4 regions of the Streptomyces sp. NPDC026673 genome follow, and region 4 is predicted to be linked to each of the others. Evidence: riboswitches for the same ligand, from Rfam matches in the RefSeq annotation. Region 4 holds a riboswitch; each other region holds the start of a gene.

Region 1 (5,782 bases), on a different contig from region 4:
ATGCCTCGTCAGAAAGTGACTCTGCTTCAGAACTGATACCAGTTCTAGTTATGGTGGGCAATGCATGCGACGCTGCGGAGAGGGGACCTCATGGAGCACGGCGACGGCATCTGGAGCATCCCGGTCCCGATCCCCGACAACCCCCTGGGCCACACCCTGGTCTACGTCGTCGACACCGACCGCGGCCCCGTCCTGGTCGACACCGGCTGGGACGACCCGGCCTCCTACGACGCCCTCGCCGACGGTCTCACCGCGCTCGGCACCTCCCCGACCGACATCCACGGCGTCCTCATCACCCACCACCACCCCGACCACCACGGCCTGTCCGGCCGGGTCCGCGAGGCCTCCGGCGCCTGGATCGCCATGCACGCCGCCGACACCGCGATCGTCCGCCGGGCCCGCCGCGCGGAACCGGGGCTCTGGCTGGACTACCTCGCCGCGAAACTCGCCGCCGCCGGCGCCCCCGAGGAACACCTCGCCCCGCTGCGGGCGGTGCGCGCCGAGCGCCGCGCCCGGCCCGTACCGGGCCTGCGGCCCGCCCTCCCCGACCGCGAGATCGTCCCCGGCGAGCGGGTGCCGCTGGCCGGGCGCGCCATCCGCGCGATCTGGACCCCGGGCCACACCCCCGGCCACGTCTGCCTCTTCGAGGAGGACGGACGCCGCCTCTTCTCCGGCGACCACCTGCTGCCCGGGATCTCACCCCACATCGGCCTGTACGAGGACCCCGACGACGCGACCGTCGGCGACCCCCTGGGCGACTACCTCGACTCCCTGGAACGCGTCGCCCGGCTCGACCCCGCCGAGGTGCTGCCCGCCCACAAGCACCCCTTCACCGACGCCGGCGCCCGCGTGCGCGAGCTGCTGGACCACCACGCCGACCGCCTCGCATCGCTCCGCGCCCTGATCGCCGAGGCCCCGCGCACCCCGTGGCAGCTGGCCGAGGCCATGCAGTGGAACCGCCCCTGGGAGCAGATCCCCTTCCCCTCCCGGAACATCGCCGTCGCCGAGGCCGAGGCGCACCTGCGCCGCCTGGTCAAGCTCGGGCACGCCGAGCCCGTCCCGGGATCGGACCCGGTCGCCTACACCGCGGTGTGAGCCCGCGCGGACAGGCGGGGTGGAGCAAGGAGCGGGTCGAACGCCGAGCCCGGCGAGGCGGAGAAGGGAGACGCGGCGGTGGGGACACCTCCCGGGCCCGAAGGGCCGCGGGGGACCGCGGCGACCGACGACAACGCCGCCGGGCGAGAGCCGTCGGCACACGACCGCCACCCCGCCTGTCCGCACGGCCTCGCAGGTGGCCGTGGAGCCGCCGGTGTGAGCCAGACCGCACACGGCCGGGCACGGCACGGCGCGCGGTCCCGGCTAAGGTGTGGTCGACACACCAAGTCCAATCACGTCCGAGTGGGGGAAGCCGGTGCGAATCCGGCGCTGACCCGCAACCGTGAGCCGTCCCCGTCCGGGGAGGGCCCAGCCGGAGCACCCGCGCGGACGGGAGCGGCTCTTCCGTCGAGGTACACGGAGCCGGAGCCCGGTGCCGTGACCGCGCGCCCGCATCCGTCTGCGCGACCGCTCACCCGAAAGGCACCACCCGATGCACCTGCGCCGCACCGCCGCGGCCGCCCTGGCCGCCTTCAGCACGCTCCTCATAGCCGCGTCGCCCTCGCCGTCGCCCGCGGCGGCACCCGCCGCGCTGTACGGGGACGGCGACCCCACGTACGACGGCGTCTGGCGCCAGTCGTACGCGCTGCTGGCACTCCACGCGGCCGACACGGACCCGGCCGGGGACGCGGTGGAGTGGCTCGCCAAGCAGCAGTGCGCGGACGGCGGCTTCGCCTCCTACCGTCCCGACCCGACGGTGCCGTGCGACCCGAAGACCGAGGACACCAACGCCACCGGCATCGCCGTGCAGGCGCTCGCCGCCCACGGGCAGGACTTCGCCGTCAAGCGCGCCGCCGACTGGCTGGCCAAGGTGCAGAACCGCGACGGCGGCTGGTCCTACAACCCCGGCGGCGCCTCCGACGCCGACTCCACGGCCGTCGTCATCGGCGGCCTCAAGGCCGCGAAGACCGACGTCAAGTCCGTGACCACCGACGGCCAGTCGCCCTACGACGCGCTGCGCTCCCTCCAACTGGCCTGCGGCAAGAAGGACGGCGGCGCCTTCGCCTACCAGCCCGACCCCAAGTCCGGGGCCCTCGCGGCCAACGCCAAGGCCACCGCGGACGCCGTGCGCGGCGCCGAAGGCGCGGGCTTCGTGGTCGAGGCCCCCGGCCGCGACACCCCGGTGCGCGACGAGTGCGGCGGCGGAGCCTCCGACGCGGGCGCCGCCTGGCTCGCCCGTCAGCTCACCGCGGGCGGCAGCCACTTCGACGCCGTCACCCCGGGCTCCGACCAGAAGAACCCCGACTTCGGCACCACCGCCGACGCCGTCGTCGCCCTCGCCGCCGGCGGGCACCTCGACGCCGCCAAGGGCGGCTACAAATGGCTCGCCGCCAACTCCGACGCCTGGGCCAAGGACAACCCCACCGCCCTCGCCCAGCTCGCCCTCGCCGCGTACGCCACCGGCAACCCCATGCGGGACCACATCACGCGGCTCAGCGCCCTCGGCCCGGTCGCGCAGCAGAAGCCCGAGTCCTCGGGCGGCAGTTCGGTGTGGTGGATCGTCGGCGCCTGCCTGGTCGCCGGCATCGGCATCGGGGTGCTGCTCGCCGGCCGGAAGCACCGGCTGTGAGGCGGCCGCCCCTCACGGCGGCGGCACTCCTGACAGCCCTGCTGGCCGCCCTCGTCGCGACACCCGCGCAGGCGGCCAGCTACCGGTACTGGTCGTTCTGGCAGCGTGACACGGCCACCGGCGACTGGACGTACGCCCAGACCGGCCCCGCCCTCAGCCGCCCCGCCGACGGCAGCGTCGAGGGCTGGCGCTTCGGCGTCAGCCCCGACGCCGACTCGGCCGCCCGCCCCCGGGGAGCGGCCCGCTTCGCCGCCGTCTGCGACGGGACCCCGGCCCGGCCCGGCACCAAGCGCGTCGCGCTGCTGCTCGACTTCGGCACCGCCGCCGACGCCCCGGCCGCCCGCACCGCCTGCGCCCGCGTCCCCTCCGACGCCACCTCCGCCGACGCCCTGGCCGCCGTCGCGGCCCCGCTGCGCTACAACTCCGCGGGCCTCGTCTGCGCCATCACCGGCTACCCCGCCACGGGCTGCGGCGAGCAGGTCGCCGACGACGCCGCGCCCCCCGCCCCCGCCCCCTCCTCCGGCCCGGCGCTCGGCACGTACGGCGCCGCGGCCGCCGTCCTGGCCGTCGCCGCGGCCGCCGCCTGGCAGGTCCGCCGCCGCCGGAACGACCGCCCATGACCTCCGGTGCGACCCTGGCCCGCCCCCTGCGGGCCCTCGCCCTGTTCCCGCGGCTGCGCCCGCGCACCGGGAACGGCTCGGCCACCCCCGCCGCCCGCAGTACCGGCGCCGACGCACCACCCCGGCCGCGGCGGCGGTCGGTCCTCCCGTCCGGTGACACCCCCGGCGAACCGCGCACGGCCGGCACGACCGCCGCGCAGGTACCGGACACCCCTCCCGACCGCCGGACAGCGATACGGCGCCGCGACGGATCGGCCACCGCGGCCGCCCCCACCACCGAGGGCGCGGCGCCCACCCGTCCGGCCGTCACCCCCCGCAGCGGCGACGCGGCGGACGTACGGGCAACGCCTTCGCCCGCCCCTGGCCACCTCGCCGACGCGACGGCACGCACCCGGCGGGACGACACCCCGGGCGGCACGAACGGCCTCCGCCGCGGCACCGAAGGCGGGGACGGCTCCGGCCGTTTGCGGGCGCTGCTGCGGCGGCCGGAACGCACCGGGCAGGCCGGCGCGGGCGGCCCGCGGGCGGCGGGCCGGGCGCGGGGGCCGCACGCGGGGGCGTGGTGGCTGTGGGCACTGGGGCTCGCGACGGCCGCGTCCCGGACGACGAACCCGGCACTGCTCGCACTGCTGGCCGCCGTCGCCGGGTACGTCGTGGCCGTCTGCCGCGTACCGGACGCGCCCTGGTCGCGGTCGTACGCCGCCTTCCTCCGGCTCGGCCTGCTCGTCCTCGCCATCCGGCTCGTCTTCGCCGTCGTCCTCGGCTCCCCGATCCCCGGCACGCACACCGTGCTGACCCTGCCCGAAGTACCGCTGCCCCACTGGGCGCAGGGCGTACGCCTGGGCGGCCGGGTCACCGCCGAGGGGCTGTGGTTCGCCTTCCGGGAGGGCATGCGGCTGGCCACGCTCCTGGCGTGTCTCGGTGCCGCCAACGCCCTGGCCAACCCCACCCGGCTGCTCAAGTCGCTGCCCGGCGCCCTGTACGAGGCCGGCGTCGCCGTGGTCGTGGCGATGACCTTCGCGCCGCACCTGGTCGCCGACGTCCGGCGGCTGCGGGCGGCGCGCCGGCTGCGGGGCCGCTCGGTCAAGGGCGTACGGGCGCTGCTGCAGGTCGGCCTTCCCGTCCTGGAGGGGGCGCTGGAGCGCTCCGTCGCGCTCGCCGCCGCCATGGACGCGCGCGGCTACGGCCGTACCGCCGAAGTGCCGCCCGCCGTACGCCGGACCACCGCCGCGCTCACCCTCGGCGGGCTGCTCGGGCTGTGCGCGGGCACGTACGCGCTGCTGGCCGCCCAGGGCGCCGCGTACGGACTGCCCCTGCTGCTGGCCGGGCTGGCGGCCGCCGTCGCGGGACTGCGCCTGGGCGGGCGGCGCTCCGTCCGCACCCGCTACCGCCCCGACCGCTGGGACGCGACCGCGTGGCTGGTCACCGCCTCGGGTGTGGCCGTCGCCGCGCTGACGATCTGGGCCGCCGCAGCCTCGCCCGCCGGCCTCAACCCGCCGGCGGTACCGCTGACGGCGCCGTCGCTGCCGCTGTGGCCCGCGGCCGCCGCCCTGCTGGGGCTGCTGCCCGCCCATCTGAAGGGAGCCCGCCCGTGATCCGCTTCGAGCAGGTCTCCGTCACCTACGACGGCGCCTCCGCGCCCGCCCTCGCCGGTGTCGACCTGACCGTCCCCGAGGGCGAACTCTGCCTGGTGGTCGGGCCCTCCGGCACCGGCAAGTCGACCCTCCTGGGCACCGTCTCCGGCCTCGTACCGCACTTCACCGGCGGCACCCTCACCGGCCGGGTCACCGTCGCGGGGCACGACACGCGCGGCCACAGACCGCGTGAACTCGCCCATGTCGTCGGCACCGTGGGCCAGGACCCGCTCGCGCACTTCGTCACCGACACCGTCGAGGACGAACTCGCCTACGGCATGGAGTCGATCGGCGTCGCCCCCGACGTGATGCGCCGCCGCGTCGAGGAGACCCTCGACCTGCTCGGCCTCGCCGACCTGCGCGCCCGGCCGATCGGCACCCTGTCCGGCGGGCAGCAACAGCGCGTGGCCATCGGCTCGGTCCTGACCGTCCACCCCCGGGTGCTGGTCCTGGACGAGCCGACCTCCGCCCTCGACCCCGCGGCGGCCGAGGAGGTGCTCGCCGTGCTGCAACGGCTCGTGCACGACCTGGGGACGACGGTGCTGATGGCCGAACACCGCCTGGAACGCGTCGTGCACTACGCCGACCAGGTCGTCCTGCTCCCGGGCGGCGGCGCCGCGCCCGTCGCCGGGACGCCCGCCGAGGTCATGGCCGCCTCCCCCGTGCGTCCCCCGGTCGTCGCCCTCGGCCGCCTCGCCGGCTGGTCCCCGCTGCCGCTGTCCGTACGCGACGCCCGCCGCGCCGCCGCCCCGTTGCGCGAACGCCTCGCCGGCCGCACCCCGCCCGCGCCGCCCGCCGTACCG
Region 2 (5,782 bases), on a different contig from region 4:
TCAGATCGCCCAGCCGGTCCAGCTGCTCCTCGCGGAGCGCGCCGAAGGCGGTGCCGGGGGCGGGGACGAAGCGCCGCCCCGCGGCCTGCGCGACGCGGCGCAGGAAGGCACGGCGGAAACCGTCGCTCTCCAGCGAGCCGTGCCAGTGGGTGCCCCAGACCGCGCCGGTGCGGCAGCCGTCCAGGAAGGGCTCGTCGCCGCCGCGGACGTCGGCGACGCCGTGGTGGATCTCGTACCCCTCGACGGGCTCGCCGTACGCCTTCCCCGAAGGCCGGGCCAGGGTCTTCTCCACGGCGAAGCGGACCCGCACCGGCAGCAGGCCGAGCCCGGCGACCGTGCCCGCCCGCGACTCGACGTCGTCCTCGATCGTCTCGGCGAGCATCTGGAAGCCGCCGCAGATCCCCAGCACCGGGCGCCCCTCGGCGGCCCGGCGGACGAGGGCGTCGGCCAGGCCGCGCCGCCGCAGCCACTCCAGGGCCTTGACCGTGCCGCGCGTGCCGGGCAGGACGACGAGGTCGGCGTCGGCCAGTTCCTCGGGCCGGTCGACGAAGCGGACGACGACGCCCGGCTCGGCGGCGAGGGCGTCCACGTCGGTGAAGTTCGACATCAGCGGCACCGCCGCCACGGCGACCCGCAGGATGTCCTCGCCGTGCGGCGGCGCCGTGTCCGACTCGCGGACGGTGCCGCGCAGCGACATCCGCAGCCCGTCCTCCTCGTCGATGCCGAGGCCGTGCCGGAACGGCAGCACCCCGTAGAAGCGGCGCCCGGTCAGCCCGCTCAGCATCTCCAGACCGGGCTCCAGCAGGGACACGTCGCCGCGGAACTTGTTGACCAGGTAGCCGCAGACCAGCTCCTGGTCCTCGGGGCTCAGCAGTGCCGTCGTCCCGAAGAACGAGGCGAACACCCCGCCCCGGTCGATGTCGCCGACGACGATCACCGGGAGCCGGGCGGCCCGCGCCAGGCCCATGTTGACGATGTCGCCCTGCCGCAGGTTGATCTCGGCGGGGCTGCCCGCGCCCTCGCAGATCACCGCGTCGTACCGGCCGCGCAGCTCCTCCAGGCAGCCGGTGACGGTCTCCAGCAGCTCCGCGCGGCTCCCGTTGTGGTAGCCGCGCGCGCTCATCTCTCCCACCGGGCGCCCCATCAGGACCACCTGGCTGGTGCGGTCCCCGCCGGGCTTCAGCAGCACCGGGTTCATCAGCGCCGAGGGCTCCACACGCGCGGCCTGCGCCTGCATCGCCTGGGCGCGGCCGATCTCGGCGCCCTCGCGGGTCACATACGAGTTCAGCGACATGTTCTGCGCCTTGAACGGCGCCACGGACACGCCCTGCCGCGTCAGCCACCGGCAGATCCCCGCCGTGACGACGCTCTTGCCGGCGTCCGACGTCGTTCCGGCGACCAGCAGACCCCCGCCCCTCATGCGTTCCTCCTCCGGGCGACCGCGCCCCACGCCAGGCGCCCGCCCACCGCGACCGCCAGCGCCAGCGCGCCGACCCGCCGCGACAACCGCGCCGCCCGTTCGATGTCCCGTACCTCCACCGCCCGGTTCCCCGCCCCCAGCACGGGCCGGTGCTCCACCCGCCCGCCATAGGCAAGCGTCCCCCCCAGGCGCACGCCCAACGCCCCCGCGAACGAAGCCTCCACCGGCCCCGCGTTCGGGCTGGGATGCCGGGCCCCGTCGCCGCGCCAGGCCCGCCAGGCACCCCGGGGGTCGGGCCCGGCCAGCACCGCGAGCGCGGCGGTCAGCCGGGCACCGGGATAGCCGGCCACGTCGTCCAGCCGGGCCGCCGCCCAGCCGAACCGCCGGTGCCTCGGCGACTTGTGACCCACCATCGCGTCGAGGGTGTTCACCGCCCGGAAGCCCACCAGCCCGGGGACGCCGCCCAGCGCGCCCCACACGAGGGCGCCGACGACGGCGTCCGAGGTGTTCTCCGCGACGGACTCCACGACCGCCCGCGCCAACTCCGCCTCGTCCAGCGCCTGCGGGTCGCGCCCGCACAGATGGGGCAGCCTCGCGCGCGCCGCCGCGGTGTCCCCCGCGGACAGGGCGGCGCCGATCGTGCGCGCCTCCCGTACCAGCGAGGTCCCGCCGAGCACGGCCCAGGTCGCAGCCGCCGTCAGGACGACGGAGGCGGGGGCGGAGCGGCGCACCGCGCGCTGCAGACCGGCCGCGGCCGCCACCGCGCCGCCGGCGCACAGCGCCGTGTGGAGGGCGCCCCTGCCGCGGTGGTCGGCCCACAACGCGCGCTCGAGGCCGGCGGCGGCACTTCCGAACGCCGCCACGGGGTGGCCGCGACGCGGGTCGGCGAGGACGAGGTCGGCGAACCAGCCCAGGGCGGCACCGGTGGCGAACGCGCACGGCGCCGCGGCGCCGCTGTCGGGTGAACGGCCGGAGCCGCGCATCACAGGAGTCCTCACTCAGGGTCCGCGCCCTGGTTCGACGTGACCGGCGACGAGAGTCTCCTGGCTCCCGGATCGGCGGCACCCCCGGCCTTCCAGCCCCTCGTTCGGGCCGTGGCCATGGGCGGGGGTCCGCTCCCCGGTGACAGTGGCGGGACCGCGCCGGATTCGCACCGGACTTCCTCTCCTGCCGCCGTTTGGCGGTTCCGATACCACCACGCCCCGCTGCGGCCCGTCAACTCACCGCGACGGCCTGTGGAAAAGAAGAAACCCCAGCTCACGGCCGGAGAGCCGGGAGCTGAGGTCAACTTCACACGGTGCCGCGCGAGGTCGCGGGGCGTGGAGCCGGGGCCGGACCGTCAGGAGACGATCAGGAAGATCCCGTACGCCACGGCCGCCGCGCACAGCGCGAAGCACAGGTAGGCGCCGGAGCGGGCCAGGGCGGTCGGGCCGCCGGCGGAGGCGGTGCCCGCCTCGCCGGTGGCCGTGGCGCGCTTGGACAGGCCCACGATGCCGAGGGTGAACAGGCCGACGAGTCCGACGGTCACGGCGAGACTGACGCCGAAGACGGAGCCGAGGGCAGCCCAGTCGATGTGCATGGTGCTGGTTCCTTCCGGGGCCGGTGCGGCGCCGCCGTCAGGCGGAGGCCTTGGCGGGGTCGACGTCGGCGGCGGTGGCGGTCAGGCCCGCGGGCGGCGGGATCACTGCGGCGATGGCCGTGGTGATGACGCCCGGCTCCTCGGCGTCGTCGTGGCCGTCGTTGACGTTGGTGTGGTCGACGGGCTTGCGGCGGGAGGCGAGCCAGATCGCGGTGCACGCGGCGAGCGCCAGGACGGCGACCGTCGCGACGCCCCAGTCACCCTGGTCGGCCAGGAGCGCGGCGCCCGCGGCGACCAGGCCGGCGGCCGGCAGGGTCAGCCCCCACGCGACGAACATCCGGCCCGCGGTGCTCCAGCGGACGACACCGCCCTTGCGGCCGACGCCGGCACCCATGACGGCGCCGGAGCAGACCTGCGTGGTGGAGAGCGAGAAGCCGAGGTGCGAGGAGGCCAGGATGACGGTCGCGGCGCCGGTCTGGGCGGCGAAGCCCTGCGGCGGCTGGATGTCGGTGATGCCCTTGCCCATGGTGCGGATGATCCGCCAGCCACCGATGAAGGTGCCGAGCGCGATCGCCATGCCGGCCGAGACGATGACCCACAGCGGCGGGTCGGAGTCGGGGGCGACGACGTTGCCGGCGATCAGGGCGAGGGTGATGACACCCATGGTCTTCTGCGCGTCGTTGGTGCCGTGGGCGAGGGAGACGAGTCCGGCCGAGGCGATCTGCCCGGCGCGGTAGCCCTTGGCGGTCGCCTTCGGGTCCGCGTGGCGGCCGATGCGGTAGGTCAGGCGGGTCGCCAGGGTCGCCGCGACACCGGCGACGATCGGGGCGCAGACCGCGGGGATGAGGACCTTCATGACGACCGCGTCGCCGTTGACCGCGCCGAAGCCGGCGGAGGCGACGGAGGCGCCGATGAGGCCGCCGAAGAGGGCGTGAGAGGAACTGGAGGGCAGCCCCGCCAGCCAGGTCAGCAGGTTCCAGACGATCGCGCCGACGAGCCCCGCGAAGATCACTTCGGGCCTGATGCCCGCGCTCTCGTCGAGGATGCCGCCGGAGATCGTCTTCGCCACCTCAACGGAGAGGAAGGCGCCGACGAGGTTGAGCACGGCGGACATGGCCACCGCCGTCTTGGGCTTGAGTGCGCCAGTGGAGATGGTGGTCGCCATCGCATTGGCGGTGTCGTGGAAACCGTTCGTGAAGTCGAACACGAGTGCGGTAATGATCACGATTCCGATCAGGAGCGTGATGTGTTCCATTGACCCAGGCATTCGTTCGATCGGACAGTGGCGGTGGCGACCGTACGGAGTCTGGATGAACGGAAGGTGAACGAGGGGCGGCGCGGCGGTGCCCGTACGTGCGGGGGGTGTGGGTCGGGGGGGATATCGCCCGATTATTCGACCTTTTGTCCACTTCGGCGGCGGTGTATCGGCGGCACGGAAGAGATCCTGCTCACGCGACGACAGCCCGGCTCGGCGAACCGCCACGCGATGTGAAGCGGGGTGTGGCGGGCCCGGTGGTTCGGCTGTCCCGCCGTCTCGCTCCCTTCGGTCGCAAAGCGGCTGGCTGGGGAGGGGAGGGTGGGGACTCGGGGCTTCGCCGCGGTGTGCGGGCCGGTGGGTGGCCGGGGTTCAGGCGCCGGAGCGGGTCTCCTCATCGGTGCTGTCTGTCTCGTTGCCGTCCGCGGGTATAGATGGCTGGTTGCCACGCCCACCGTCCGTGGGCGGCGCGCCCGCCGTGACCTGCGTCTGCGGGTGATTCCCCGGCAGCACCAGGCTTGGCGGGTGGTCTGTCGAGATCGGGCTCTGTTTCGCCGACATAGTGGGCGAAAGCGGGCCCGATCTTCTCCGGTTCAAAGATCGGGCTCTGTTCCGCCGACTATGTCGGCGAAAGCGAGCCCGATGTCCCGCCCACCCTCATCAGCACCTCGAATCCGTCGCAGACGCGGGTCACGGCGGGCGCGCCCACCGCGAACGGTGGGCGTGGAAGCGGCCATCTATACCCGCGGACGGCAACGAGACCCCAGCCGCCGGAAAGGCATCCCGCTCCGGCGCCTGAACCCCGCCGACCACCCACCCGCACACTGCTGAAGAGGGCCGCCCCACCCTCCCCTCCGCAGCCAGCCGCTCTGCGACCGAAGGGAGCGAGACGGCGAGACAGCCGAACGACCCGCACGGCCCGGCACTCACCCCTACCGACCCGACCACCGGCACGGCACCCACGGGCACGGCACCCGCCGGCACCTGGCTAATGGCGCCCCGAGACGCGGTCGGCGATGCGGGCGACTCGGTCGGTCTCCGCGCTCCGCCCGGTCTGCTCGCGCCGGTCGGCGGCGCGGTAGGCCGCGTACAGCCCGTGCACCCCGACCCACCGGAAGGGCTCGGGTTCCCAGCGGCGTACGCGGTGGTGCACCCACGGGAGGGCCGTCAGCTCCGTGCCGTGCGCCTGACCGGAGTCCAACTGGACGAGGTCCCGCAGTGTCCGCGCCGCGAGATTGGCCGTCGCGACCCCGCTGCCGACGTAGCCGCCCGCCCAGCCGAGGCCGGTGGACCGGTCCAGTTCGACGCTCGCGCACCAGTCGCGTGGCACGCCGAGCACCCCGGACCAGGCGTGGTCGATCGCCACCCGCCCCGCGGCCGGGAAGAAGCGCACGAGGATCTCGCGCAGCGCCTCGATCGTCGCCGCCTGCGTACGGCCGTCGTTGTCCGTGCGTGAGCCGAAGCGGTAGGGGACCCCGCGGCCCCCGATGGCGATCCGGTCGTCTGCCGTGCGCTGCGCGTACATGTA
Region 3 (5,782 bases), on a different contig from region 4:
CGAGAACCTCGCTGGCCGAGTAATGCGTGTGCACCCAGTCGTCGTAGCCGGACCACAGCGTGCGGTAATACTCGACAAGACTCTCGTCCTGTTCGAAATCCCGGCCCCGCAACCCGATACGCCGCAGCACCGTATCGAAGTCCGCCTTGAGATAGACCATGAGATCCGGCGCCTTGCGGTAGGGCAGGCCCTCGATTTCGCGCATCATCTCGTCGAGCAGCCCCTCGTACACCCGCATTTCAAGGGAGCTGATCCGGCCGAGGTCGTGATTGACCTTGGCGAAGTACCAGTCCTCGTAGATGGACCGGTCGAGGACGTTGTCACCCTGCTTGTACGCCTCCTTGATCGAGGCGAACCGCGTCTGCAGGAAATAGAGCTGGAGCAGGAAGGGATAACGCTTCGCCTGGATCTCCTCGGGGCTCGCCGTGTAGAAGAGCGGAAGGATCGGATTGTCTTCCACGCTCTCGTAGAAGACTTCGCTGCCCAGTTCCTTGGCGAGCATTTCGGCGACACTGGTCTTGCCGATTCCGATCATGCCTCCGACGCAGATCACTGACATACCTCACATCTCCGTGGCGGGTCTTCTGTTCACGGGCGGGTGGGCAGGGCACCCCAGACCAGTCGGAGGCGCGTCGGCGGTCACGCGATTCCCGGAATCATCATGATCAGCGTCGTGTGGTCCCGTCCGGGCCAGGGTCCTGACACCGGCCGCTCTCCTCGACCGGCCGACCTGGCCGTTCCACGGTCGCCACGACGACGAGCCGCAGCCCCCACAGCCGCCCAGAAGCTTAACCGATCGTTTCAGAGTGACGTACGGGAGTCGTCGGAGGCAGATGCCGCTGCGGGCGAGGGCCAAAAGGCTCCGGTGGAGGTCCGCCCGATGTTCGTCACGGATCCGGAGGCGCTCGGCAACGGGTCGGGGTCGGCCCTCGGCGACGATGGCCACGAAGACCAGGTGTGGCGTGGCGATGTCGGTGGCTCTCATGATGTGGGCGAGGGTGACCACGGAATCAGCCGGGGCCAAGGACGCCGCCGACCCGCCCTCGATGTCCCGGAGGAACCGCGCCCCGGCGCGGGACCCGGGCAACGGGCAGGTCGGGCGCGGGTGCCCCGGGACAGGCACCCGCGCCCTCGTCCTGGGTCAGGCGCCCCAGCGCAGGGCGATCGTGTCGCCGACGTTGATCACCTTGCCGCGGGTGGCGGCGGCGAAGGAGGAGCCGTCGACGCTGACCTTCCAGGTGTTGGAGCCGCTGTTGGCCTTGCCGTTGACCGCGGTGATGGTGCCCGTGCCCGAGGTCGGCGTGACGGAGGTGACGCACCCGGAAGGCGTGGCCGCGGTCGAGGCCGCGTCCACGACCGCACCCAGTGTCGTGGTGGTGCCGGTCGGGGTGAGCGCCACGGAGCACACCTTGAGGTTGCCCGCTCCGTCGTCGACGGTCAGCGCCAGCTTGCCGGCGGTGCCGGAGGTGAAGGAGGCCTGGCTCACCCACTGCGGCGCGCCGACCGTGGTGGGCACGGGCGGAGCCGCGGTGAAGCCGCCGCCCGCCACGGCGCGGAGGCCGTCGATCGACGCGTACGCCTGCGGGGACGTGTCGCTCGGGAGGTACTTGAATCCTCCCCCGGGGTTGAACTGCTGGGAGATGAGGAAGTCGACCGGGGTCTTGCCCATGGAGGTGAGGAAGTCGCCGGTCTGCGGGTTGATGCCGCAGGCGTTCAGGCCGGAGACGGCCCAGCCGTTGGAGTCGGTGTTGACGCCGAACATGGCGTTGAAGGCGCCGCTGTTCGCGACGAGCTTGCTCTTGAGGAACGCCTTGGCCTGCACGATGTCGGTGTCGGTGGCGGGCACCCCGGAGACGCACAGGGCGGCCATGGCCGCGCCGGTCATGTCGATGTCGCTGGTCGCGGCGAGCTGGCTGGGGTTGCCCTCGGCCTTGCTGTAGTTCCAGCCGCCGTCGTTGTGCTGGTTGGCACGGATGCGGGTGACGATCGCGTCCCGCAGGGCCTGGGGTATGCGCGCCGCGCCGGACGGGGTCTTGGCTCCACCCAGTGCCAGCGCCGCGAAGACGGTGCCGTTGAAGTTGGCCGACGGGCCGAAGTAGCCGGCCTCCGCGGTCTGCCAGTAGCCGTAGATGTCGGCGATCAGGTTGCGCGAGGCGCTGACGCGGGCCGGGTCGATCCCTGCTGCGTAGGCGTTGAGCGTCGCCCGCTCGTAGTCGGTCACGACCGGGGAGGCGGAGGGCCAGGTCGTCGTGGAGAGCAGGGTCCGGTAGACGGTTCTGGCGTTCTTGCTGGTGTCGCCGCCCGGGGTGACGTCGACGGCGGCGGTGCCGGCCGCCGCGAAGGCACTGAAAGCCCACTCGTTGGACAGGCCCGAGCCGGCGTACGAACCGTCGGCGGCCTGCAGGGTCTTGAGGTAGGCGACGCCGTTCGCCTTCGAGGTGGCGATCTGCGCCGGGGTGGACGTCGCCAGCGCCGGCTGCGCGGTGAGGACGAACGCCCCCAGCGCGGCGGCCGCGGTGAGCGCCGGGCGGCGGAAGGACGTGGCAAGGGACATGGCCTGCTCCTGGGGTGAGGGACGCCGGCCGTCCCCGGTGCCGGGCCCTCGCGACGCGAGGTGGGAGCAGCGGGCGTGGCCGCCGTCCGGGACGCGTGGATCGGCTTCCGAGGGTGCATCACCGCCTGGGCATTCGGGCTCGGAACGGCCCCCGCCGTCCCACACCGCTGCGCGTCAGCCCCGGATTCGCACCGGATTCCCCCACACGGCAGCGCAGGACGCTACCCGACACCGGTCGCACCCGCCACCCCTGCCCAAGTAGGGGCTCAGTAGGCGCCCTTGACGCTGGATTCACTGACGTGCTGCAATCCGGCTGATACGCAATGTTGTTCCAGGGGAAGCCGGTCGAAGTCCGGCGCTGACCCGCAACCGTAGGCCCGGCACCGTCCGGGCGAGCCGGAATGCCTGGAGCGTGTTCTTCAGCGACAGACGCCGTCGTGGACTGCGGCGTGGTTCGACCGGTCTTTCCCGGCAGCGGCCTGCCCGCGCGGTGGAGGCCCCTCAACCACACCCGTTCCGTGCCGGGACGATGACGAGGGGCCGTGGTGGGGACCGACAGTCGAAGAGACGGACGGGCGGGGGCGCGGTGGACACGGCGTCTGCCGGCCTTGATGGCCACCCTGTTCCTGCTGGTGGGCGCCGGGGTGACGTTTCTCACCGTCCCATCGGCGGCGGCCGGTCCGGTGGGCGAGTGCACCGCCACGAAGGGAGCCGTCGTCGCCGTCGACTTCGGACCGTTCGGCGGCACAGTGGAGCGCGGCTGCGACCTCACCCCCACAACCGGCTACGAACTGCTTCACGAGGGAGGGTTCACCACCGCGGGCACCGAGCACGACGGGCCGGCCTTCATCTGCCGCATCGGCCGCGACTCGTTCAACTCGGGGACGCAGTACCCGACACCGGACAAGGAAGCCTGTCTCCTGACTCCTCCGGCCACCGCGTACTGGTCGTACTGGGTCGCCTCGCCCGGCCAGGACGACTGGAGCTACAGCCAGTTCGGCGCCATGACCCGCGAGCTTCACGACGGCGACGTCGACGCCTGGGTCTACGGCGGCACCGACATCGGCGGCACCACCGGCAAGCCCTCCTTCAGCCCCGACGACGTCCGCGCGGGCGGCGGAGGCGGGCCGACGGACCCGACCGGCGAGCCCACCGGTGAGCCCGGCGACGTCGACCTCGACGCGGCCGCGACGTGGCTGAGAGGCAAGCTGACCGACGGCGAGCGCATCGTCGACGACGGCGCCGAGACCCCCAACTTCCTTCTGACGACCGAAACGGCGTACGCACTGGCCGCCGCCGACGTCAGGAGCGAGACCGTCGACAAGATCACGGCGTTCCTCACCGCCCACACCGACGACTACGCCTACGCGGCCGGCAAAGACGAGGCCCCCGACGCCACCGCCGCGGCGCGTCTGGCGCTCCTGGCCGAGATCACCGGCGGCGACCCGGCGGACTTCGGCGGCCACGACCTGACCGGCGACCTCGAAGACAACGTCTGCGCGGCCGGTCCCGAGTCCGGCGAGCCCACCCCCGGCTGCACCGCCAAGGGCGACTTCCGGAACGCCACCTACACCGACGGCCAGGCCCTGTCGGCGCTGGCCCTGCTGCGCGCGGGCGTCACTCCCCCGGCCGGCACGGTGGACCGGCTGACCCAGGTCCAGTGCCGGGACGGCGGCGTCACCAGCATCCTCATCCGGCCCGGTGAGTTCTGCGACGGCGACCCGGCCACCACCGGACTCGTCGCCCTGGTCCTGAACAAGGCCGGCGGCCACGAGGACGCCGTCGCCAAGGCCCGCGCCTACCTGAAGAAGGCCCAGCGCGGGGACGGCTCGTTCCCGGGCTACACCGGCGCCACCACGGGCAGCATCGCCGCGACCGCCTGGGCCTCGCAGGCCCTGCGTTCCCTCGGCGACACCGGCCGTGCCGACACGGCGGTCGCGTGGCTGTCCCGGCAGCAACTCGGCGACGGCGGCTTCGGCTTCGAGGAGGGCGCCACCGACGCGTCCCTTTATCCGACGCCGCCCGCGGTCGCCGCCGGGGCCCGTACGAGCCTCGTCGACCTCACCGCGAAGAGCGACGAGCCGACGGACCCGCCCACCTCGCCCACGCCGACCGGCGGCCCCGGCACCCCCGCCGGGGACGGACCCGACCTGAAGAAGGGCGTCGCCTACCTCACCAGCGACGGGAACCTGAAGCAGGGCCACTACTACACCGCGGGACCCGGCTCCGAACGCGCCGACTTCGGCCTGACCATCGACGGCGCCTACGCGCTGGCCGCCACCGGCCTGGACAACGCCGCGCTGCGCGGCATCGTCGACTTCCTCGACAAGGGCGGCAAGGACGGCGAGGGCCGCACCCTCCAGGACTGGACCGGCGCCGGAACCCCGTACGCGGGCGGCGGATCGATCGGCAAGGCCGCGCTCCTGGCCGAGTCCGTCGGCCGGGACCCGCGCGACTTCGGCGGCGAGGACCTCATCGCCGCCCTGGACAAGGCGGTCTGCGCGAAGCCGAGCACCGCCCCGGACACCTCCTGCCCCGCCAAGGGCGCCTACACCTACGCCCCTTCGGTGTTCTCCCAGTCACTGGCGATCATGGCGCAGCTGCGCGCCGGCGAGAAGTCCGCGGCCGAGGACCCGATCGCGTACCTGGAGAGCCTCCAGCAGGACAACGGCGCCTGGCCGAGCCTGATCCCGTCCACGAACGACTCCGACGTGGACTCCACCGCGATCGCCGCCATGGCCCTTGACCTGGCCGGCGGCGACAGCGCGGACAAGGCCGTCGACAAGGCCCTGGCCTGGATCGCCTCCAGGCAACTGCCCGACGGCGGCTTCCCGGGCGCCGCGGGGAACTCCGTGAACTCGGCCGCGCTGGCCGTGCAGGGACTGTCCCTGGACGCCCCCGCCTACACCGACGAGATCGCCGAGGCACGGCGATTCCTGGCCTCGCAGCAGAACGACGACGGCGGCTTCAACGTCGCCAAGGACGGTCAGCGCGGCTCGGACCTGCGGGCCTCCACCCAGGCCGTGGGCGGCACGACCGGAATCTCCTTCGGCGCGCTGAACCGCAGCCTCGACGGCACGTCCCCGCAGCCCACTCCGAGCGGGAGTTCGAGCCCGCCGGTCATCATCACGCCGGACGGCAGCGGGGGTACCGGAGGCCCGGACGGCGGCGATGGTGCCCTGGCCTCCACCGGCGTCCAGGTGAGCCTGCTCGCGGCGCTCGCCGCGG
Region 4 (5,782 bases):
GCTGAGCTTGCCGATGGTGGGCGAGGCCATGAAGAGGTTGAGCGACTGGCTCTGGTCGAGGTACGGGGTGCGGGCCGCGGCCATGTCGATCAGGGCGCGCTGCGGGATCTCCCAGGCGGTGCGGTACAGCTCGCGGACGTCCGCGGGGATCCAGTTGAAGCCCTCGACGGAGCCGTTGGACTCGCGCAGCGCGTCACGGGTCTGCGTGTCCCAGACGCCGAGCTTCTTCAGGTCGGCCACGAGGTAGGAGTTGACCTGCAGGAACTCACCGCTCAGCGTCTCGCGCTTGAAGAGGTTGGAGACCTGCGGCTCGATGCACTCGTACACGCCCGCGATCGAGGCGATCGTGGCGGTCGGGGCGATCGCCAGCAGCAGCGAGTTGCGCATGCCGGTGGCGGCGACGCGGGCACGCAGCGCCTCCCAGCGCTCGGGCCAGTTCTCCTCGGTGTCGTAGTGGTCCGGGTGCAGCACGCCGCGGGCGGCGCGGGTCTGCGACCAGGCCGGGTGCGGGCCGTGGCGCTCGGCGAGGTCGCAGGAGGCCTCGTACGCGGCGAGCATGATGCGCTCGGCGATCTTCGTGGAGAGCGCCTTGGCCTCGGCGGAGTCGAAGGGCAGCCGGAGCTTGAAGAAGACGTCCTGCAGGCCCATCGCGCCCAGGCCGACCGGGCGCCAGCGCTCGTTGGAGGCGGCGGCCTGGGAGGTGGGGTAGAAGTTGATGTCCACGACGCGGTCGAGGAAGGTGACGGCGGTGCGGACGGTGGCGTCCAGCCGCTCCCAGTCGATGGCTTGCTCCCCGACGCCGCCGTCCTCGACGACGAACGCGCCCAGGTTGACCGAGCCGAGGTTGCAGACCGCGGTCTCGCCGTCGTCGGTGACCTCCAGGATCTCCGTGCAGAGGTTGGAGGAGTGGATGACGCGGCCGGGCTCGGCGGTCTGGTTGGCGGTGCGGTTGGAGGCGTCCTTGAAGGTCATCCAGCCGTTGCCGGTCTGCGCCAGGGTGCGCATCATGCGGCCGTACAGCTCGCGCGCCGGAATGGTCCTGCGGGCCAGCCCCGATGCCTCGGCCTTGCGGTAGGCGGCGTCGAACTCCTCGCCCCACAGGTCGACCAGCTCGGGCACGTCGGCGGGGGAGAAGAGCGACCACGGGGCATCGGCGTCGACGCGGCGCATGAACTCGTCCGGGATCCAGTGGGCCAGGTTGAGGTTGTGGGTGCGGCGCGCCTCCTCACCGGTGTTGTCGCGCAGCTCCAGGAACTCCTCGATGTCCGCGTGCCAGGTCTCCAGGTAGACGCAGGCCGCGCCCTTGCGGCGGCCGCCCTGGTTGACGGCGGCGACGGAGGCGTCGAGGGTGCGCAGGAACGGGACGATGCCGTTGGAGTGGCCGTTGGTGCCGCGGATCAGCGAACCGCGGGAGCGGATCCGGGAGTAGGACAGGCCGATGCCGCCGGCGTGCTTCGACAGCCGCGCCACCTGGTGGTAGCGGTCGTAGATGGAGTCCAGCTCGTCCAGCGGGGAGTCCAGCAGGTAGCAGGAGGACATCTGCGGGTGCCGGGTGCCGGAGTTGAAGAGTGTGGGTGAACTGGGCAGGTAGTCCAGCCGGCTCATCAGGCCGTAGAGCGCCTCGACCTCGTCCACGGAGCGGACGGAGTGGTCCTCGGCCAGGCCGCCGGCCACACGGAGCATGAAGTGCTGCGGGGTCTCGATGACCTGGCGGGTGATCGGGTGGCGCAGCAGGTAGCGGCTGTGCAGGGTGCGCAGGCCGAAGTAGCCGAAGCGGTCGTCGGCGCCGCCGGCGAGCGCCCCGTCGACGAGCGCGTCCAGACGCGCGGCGTGCTCGGCCACGAACGCGGCGGTGCCGTCGGCGATCAGGCCCTCGCGGTGGCCCACCGCGATCGACGCGGAGAACGAGACCGCGCCCTGGCCGGCCGCCTCGTCGGCGATGGCGAGGGTGAGCAGACGGGCGGCGAGCCGCGAGTACTGCGGGTCCTCCGCGATCAGCCCGGCGGCGGCCTCGGTGGCCAGCGCCCGCAGTTCCGCCTCGTCCGCCGCCGCGCTGCGGCCCCGCAGGGCGGCGGCGGCGACCCGGCCGGGGTCGGTGTCGGGGAGGTCTGCGGTCAGTTCCGTCAGAACGCGCAGCAGCTCGGCTCCGGTTGAGGCGGGTTCCGATGCGGTGGCGGGTGCGGCGGGCGCGATGGTCACGTGTGCTCTCTCCCTCGTACGGCGGCGACGCGGAGGAGCGACGGTGCGCACGCAGGGCAGGGCAGGGCATGCCGCGGCGCGTCCGCCGGCCCAACCCGCGAGGCCCGGACACTTCACCGTCCGGGCGGCGTGCCGGACGGTGCCGTCGGCAGGTACTCGGACTCGCGGGCATGCCTCAAGGCATCCGCACACCGTTGCGGGGCAGTCCCGGATTCCCACCGGCTTCCCCTGCGGCGACAGCGGAGTTGAGCATACATCTAGTGGCGCCCGTCCGTGACGCCACCAGATGTTGTGTCGATGCGGTTACAGAGCGACGGGTTCGGGCGTGCCGGTCGCGGCCGCGCCGGCTTCGGCGACGCGGCGACCGCGCGCCACCGGCTCACCCGCGGGGCGGACACCAGCCCGCAGCCGTACCGCCGTACCCTCCGCCGCCCGGAGCCGGCCCGTACGGCACGACGACGGGCCGCCGCCCCGTCCCAGGGCGGCGGCCGTGATCCGTGGCCGGAGCGGCGGTCAGTGACCGGCGCCCACCGGCAGGTCCTTCCGGACGCCCGGGTCGTCGGCGTCCGCGGTGAAGTCGCCCTCGGCGGTCTCGTCCACGCCCTCGGGGGCCTTGAGGGCCTTGAGGACGAAGGTGAGGACGACGGTGACCACCACGTTGAGCACGAAGGCGGTCAGGCCGATGTAGCCGATCTGCCCGATCACCGGGATGGTGTCGGAGGAGCCGCCGAAGTGCTTCTGTGCCGGGCTCGCGACGCCGTACGCCACCCAGGTGCCGTAGATCATGCCGACCGCCCAGCCGGCCAGCAGTGCCCAGCGGTGGAACCAGCGCGTGAACAGGCCGCCGACCAGGGCGGGGAACGTCTGCAGGATCCAGATGCCGCCGAGCAGCTGGAAGTTGATCGCGACCGTCTTGTCCATGGTGAGGACGAAGACCAGGGCGCCGACCTTGACCAGCAGCGAGACCACCTTGGAGACCTGGGTCTCCTGTGCGGGGGTGGCGTCCGGCTTGAGGAAGTCCTTGTAGATGTTGCGGGTGAAGAGGTTCGCCGCGGCGATCGACATGATCGCGGCCGGCACCAGCGCACCGATGCCGATCGCGGCGAAGGCCACGCCCGCGAACCAGGACGGGAACATGTTCTCGAACAGCTGCGGGATCGCCAGCTGGCCGTTGTAACCCTTGACCCCGGCCCCGACGCCGCTGGCCAGCGCCATGAAGCCGAGCATCGCCAGCAGGCCCAGCATCAGCGAGTACAGCGGCAGCACGGTGGTGTTGCGGCGGATGACGTCACGGCTGCGGCTGGAGAGCACGGCGGTGATGGAGTGCGGGTACATGAACAGCGCCAGCGCCGAGCCCAGCGCCAGGGTGCCGTAGGCCCACTGGGCGGTGTCGCCCGGTGCCAGGGATCCGCGGGGCTTGCCCGTGGCCGGGTTGATCTGGGAGTAGGCGTCGCCGGCCTTGGCGAAGATGTCGTCGAAGCCGCCCAGCTTGATCGGGATGTAGATGATCGCCACCGCGATGACGATGTAGATCAGCGTGTCCTTGACGAACGCGATCAGCGCCGGCGCCCGCAGGCCGGAGGAGTAGGTGTACGCCGCCAGGACACCGAAGGCGATCAGCAGCGGCAGGTCCTTGATGAACCAGTTGGACGACTCGCCGCCGCCCACGCCCATCACGTCGAGGACGGCCTGGATGCCGACCAGTTGCAGCGCGATGTACGGCATGGTGGCCAGGATGCCGGTGACCGCGACGGCCAGCGACAGGCCCTTGGAGCCGAACCGCCCACGCACGAAGTCCGAGGTGGTGACGTAGCCGTGCTTGTGCGAGACCGACCACAGGCGGGGCAGGAAGGTGAAGATCAGGGGATAGACCAGGATCGTGTACGGCACGGCGAAGAAGCCGGCCGCGCCCGCCGCGTAGACCGCCGCCGGCACCGCCACGAAGGTGTAGGCCGTGTACAGGTCGCCGCCCAGCAGGAACCAGGTGATCCAGCTGCCGAAGCTGCGGCCGCCCAGGCCCCACTCGTCGAGGTGCAGGGCGTTCTCGGCTCTGCGCCAGCGCGCGGCCAGGAAGCCCAGGACCGTGACGACCAGGAAGAAGAAGATGAAGACGGCGAGCGCGACGCCGTTGACTCCGTCCTTCACTTCGCCACCTCCTTCCGTGCCCGCTCCTCACGGCGGACCATGACGTACGCGGCGTACGTCAGTCCGGAGGACAGGAACACCCACAGCATCTGGTACCAGTAGAAGAACGGGATGCCGATGAACTCCGGGGTCAGCTTGGCGTACGAGCCGACCCAGAGCATGGCGACGAAGGGGATGACGAGGCAGACACCGGCGATCACCCGGGTGGGGGTGACCACCGGTGGCCGGCCGGAGGTTCCGGATGGTTCGGACATTGCTACGGCTCCGTCCTGATCTCTTACTCCTGTGTAATGCGCAGGCAATCTAGGTCAGGACGGCAGGCGCGTCACTACCCGCCCGCATTGCGGTATGGAAACGATCTACCGGGCCGGGAACCTCGCGATGGTCAGGGTCGTTGCAGGCGCGCGACGAACTTGTAGCGGTCGCCGCGGTAGACCGAGCGCACCCACTCCACCGGCTCGCCGCCGGTGTCGATCGAGTGCCGGGACAGCAGCAGCATCGGCAGCCCGACGTCCGTGCCCAGCAGGCCCGCCTCGCGCGGGGTGGCGAGCGAGGTCTCGATGGTCTCCTCCGCCTCGGCCAGGCGGACGTCGTAGACCTCGGCGAGCGCGGTGTAGAGCGAGGTGTACTTCGCCAGGCTGCGGCGCAGCGCCGGGAAGCGCTTGGCCGACAGGTGGGTGGTCTCGATGGCCATCGGCTCGCCGTTCGCCAGGCGCAGGCGCTCGATGCGCAGCACGCGGCCGCCGGCCTTCATGTCGAGCAGCTCGGCCAGCCGGTCGTCGGCGGTGATGTAGCCGATGTCCAGCAGCTGGGAGGTCGGCTCCAGACCCTGGGCGCGCATGTCCTCGGTGTACGAGGTGAGTTGCAGCGCCTGGGAGACCTTGGGCTTGGCGACGAAGGTGCCCTTGCCCTGGATGCGCTCCAGCCGACCCTCGACCACCAGTTCCTGCAGCGCCTGCCGCACGGTGGTGCGCGAGGTGTCGAACTCGGCGGCCAGGGTGCGCTCCGGCGGAACCGGGGAGCCGGGGGGCATCGTCTGCGTCAGTTCCAGCAGATGCCGCTTGAGGCCGTAGTACTTGGGCACCCGCGCGGTCCGCCCGGCGACGGTTCCGGCTGCCTCCGCGGTCCCGGTCACCGCCGTGCCGGCATCGCCTTCGGTCTCCATCGCCTCTGCTCCCGAGTGCTGTCGTGCTGCCGTCACCGGCTCCTCCGTCATTCGCGGCTCACATCGTGGCACGGCCCGGGCTCATATCGCGTTACGAGCCCAGATGTCGGTCCGGTAACGGACGCGTCCGGTGCTCTTATACACCCTTGACACCCCCAAAGGTCTAGGCCAAGCTTCGGGCACTGGTCTACACCACTTGGACTCACTGCCCTGGGGAGGGTGTTGTGAAGCGCAAGCTGATCGCGGCGATCGGTGTCGCCGTCATGGTCGCCG

Evidence for each region. A riboswitch is a leader RNA that binds a small molecule or an ion and turns the genes downstream of it on or off. The one in region 4 is predicted to bind cobalamin.
Region 1: another riboswitch for cobalamin. It lies ahead of AB0F62_RS27730 (prenyltransferase/squalene oxidase repeat-containing protein); the one in region 4 lies ahead of AB0F62_RS16110 (ribonucleoside-diphosphate reductase subunit alpha).
Region 2: another riboswitch for cobalamin. It lies ahead of AB0F62_RS12120 (cobalamin biosynthesis protein); the one in region 4 lies ahead of AB0F62_RS16110 (ribonucleoside-diphosphate reductase subunit alpha).
Region 3: another riboswitch for cobalamin. It lies ahead of AB0F62_RS39185 (prenyltransferase/squalene oxidase repeat-containing protein); the one in region 4 lies ahead of AB0F62_RS16110 (ribonucleoside-diphosphate reductase subunit alpha).

Annotation. Positions count from the first base shown of each region.
Region 1 is NZ_JBEZXR010000047.1:48,140-53,921, forward strand. It holds gene AB0F62_RS27725 (MBL fold metallo-hydrolase) at 91-1,095, shown strand; cobalamin riboswitch at 1,374-1,500, shown strand; gene AB0F62_RS27730 (prenyltransferase/squalene oxidase repeat-containing protein) at 1,589-2,725, shown strand; gene AB0F62_RS27735 (SCO2322 family protein) at 2,722-3,345, shown strand; gene AB0F62_RS27740 (CbiQ family ECF transporter T component) at 3,912-4,940, shown strand; gene AB0F62_RS27745 (ATP-binding cassette domain-containing protein) at 4,937-5,782, shown strand, end outside.
Region 2 is NZ_JBEZXR010000012.1:59,235-65,016, reverse strand. It holds gene AB0F62_RS12125 (cobyric acid synthase) at 1-1,420, opposite strand, end outside; gene AB0F62_RS12120 (cobalamin biosynthesis protein) at 1,417-2,403, opposite strand; cobalamin riboswitch at 2,457-2,586, opposite strand; gene AB0F62_RS12115 (hypothetical protein) at 2,760-2,999, opposite strand; gene AB0F62_RS12110 (inorganic phosphate transporter) at 3,037-4,254, opposite strand; gene AB0F62_RS12105 (FAD-dependent oxidoreductase) at 5,243-5,782, opposite strand, start outside.
Region 3 is NZ_JBEZXR010000107.1:13,578-19,359, reverse strand. It holds gene AB0F62_RS39195 (deoxynucleoside kinase) at 1-559, opposite strand, end outside; gene AB0F62_RS39190 (prenyltransferase/squalene oxidase repeat-containing protein) at 1,142-2,554, opposite strand; cobalamin riboswitch at 2,682-2,756, opposite strand; cobalamin riboswitch at 2,838-2,982, shown strand; gene AB0F62_RS39185 (prenyltransferase/squalene oxidase repeat-containing protein) at 3,166-5,782, shown strand, end outside.
Region 4 is NZ_JBEZXR010000019.1:82,825-88,606, forward strand. It holds gene AB0F62_RS16110 (ribonucleoside-diphosphate reductase subunit alpha) at 1-2,199, opposite strand, end outside; cobalamin riboswitch at 2,329-2,498, opposite strand; gene mctP (monocarboxylate uptake permease MctP) at 2,713-4,344, opposite strand; gene AB0F62_RS16120 (DUF3311 domain-containing protein) at 4,341-4,598, opposite strand; gene AB0F62_RS16125 (GntR family transcriptional regulator) at 4,730-5,509, opposite strand; gene AB0F62_RS16130 (extracellular solute-binding protein) at 5,734-5,782, shown strand, end outside.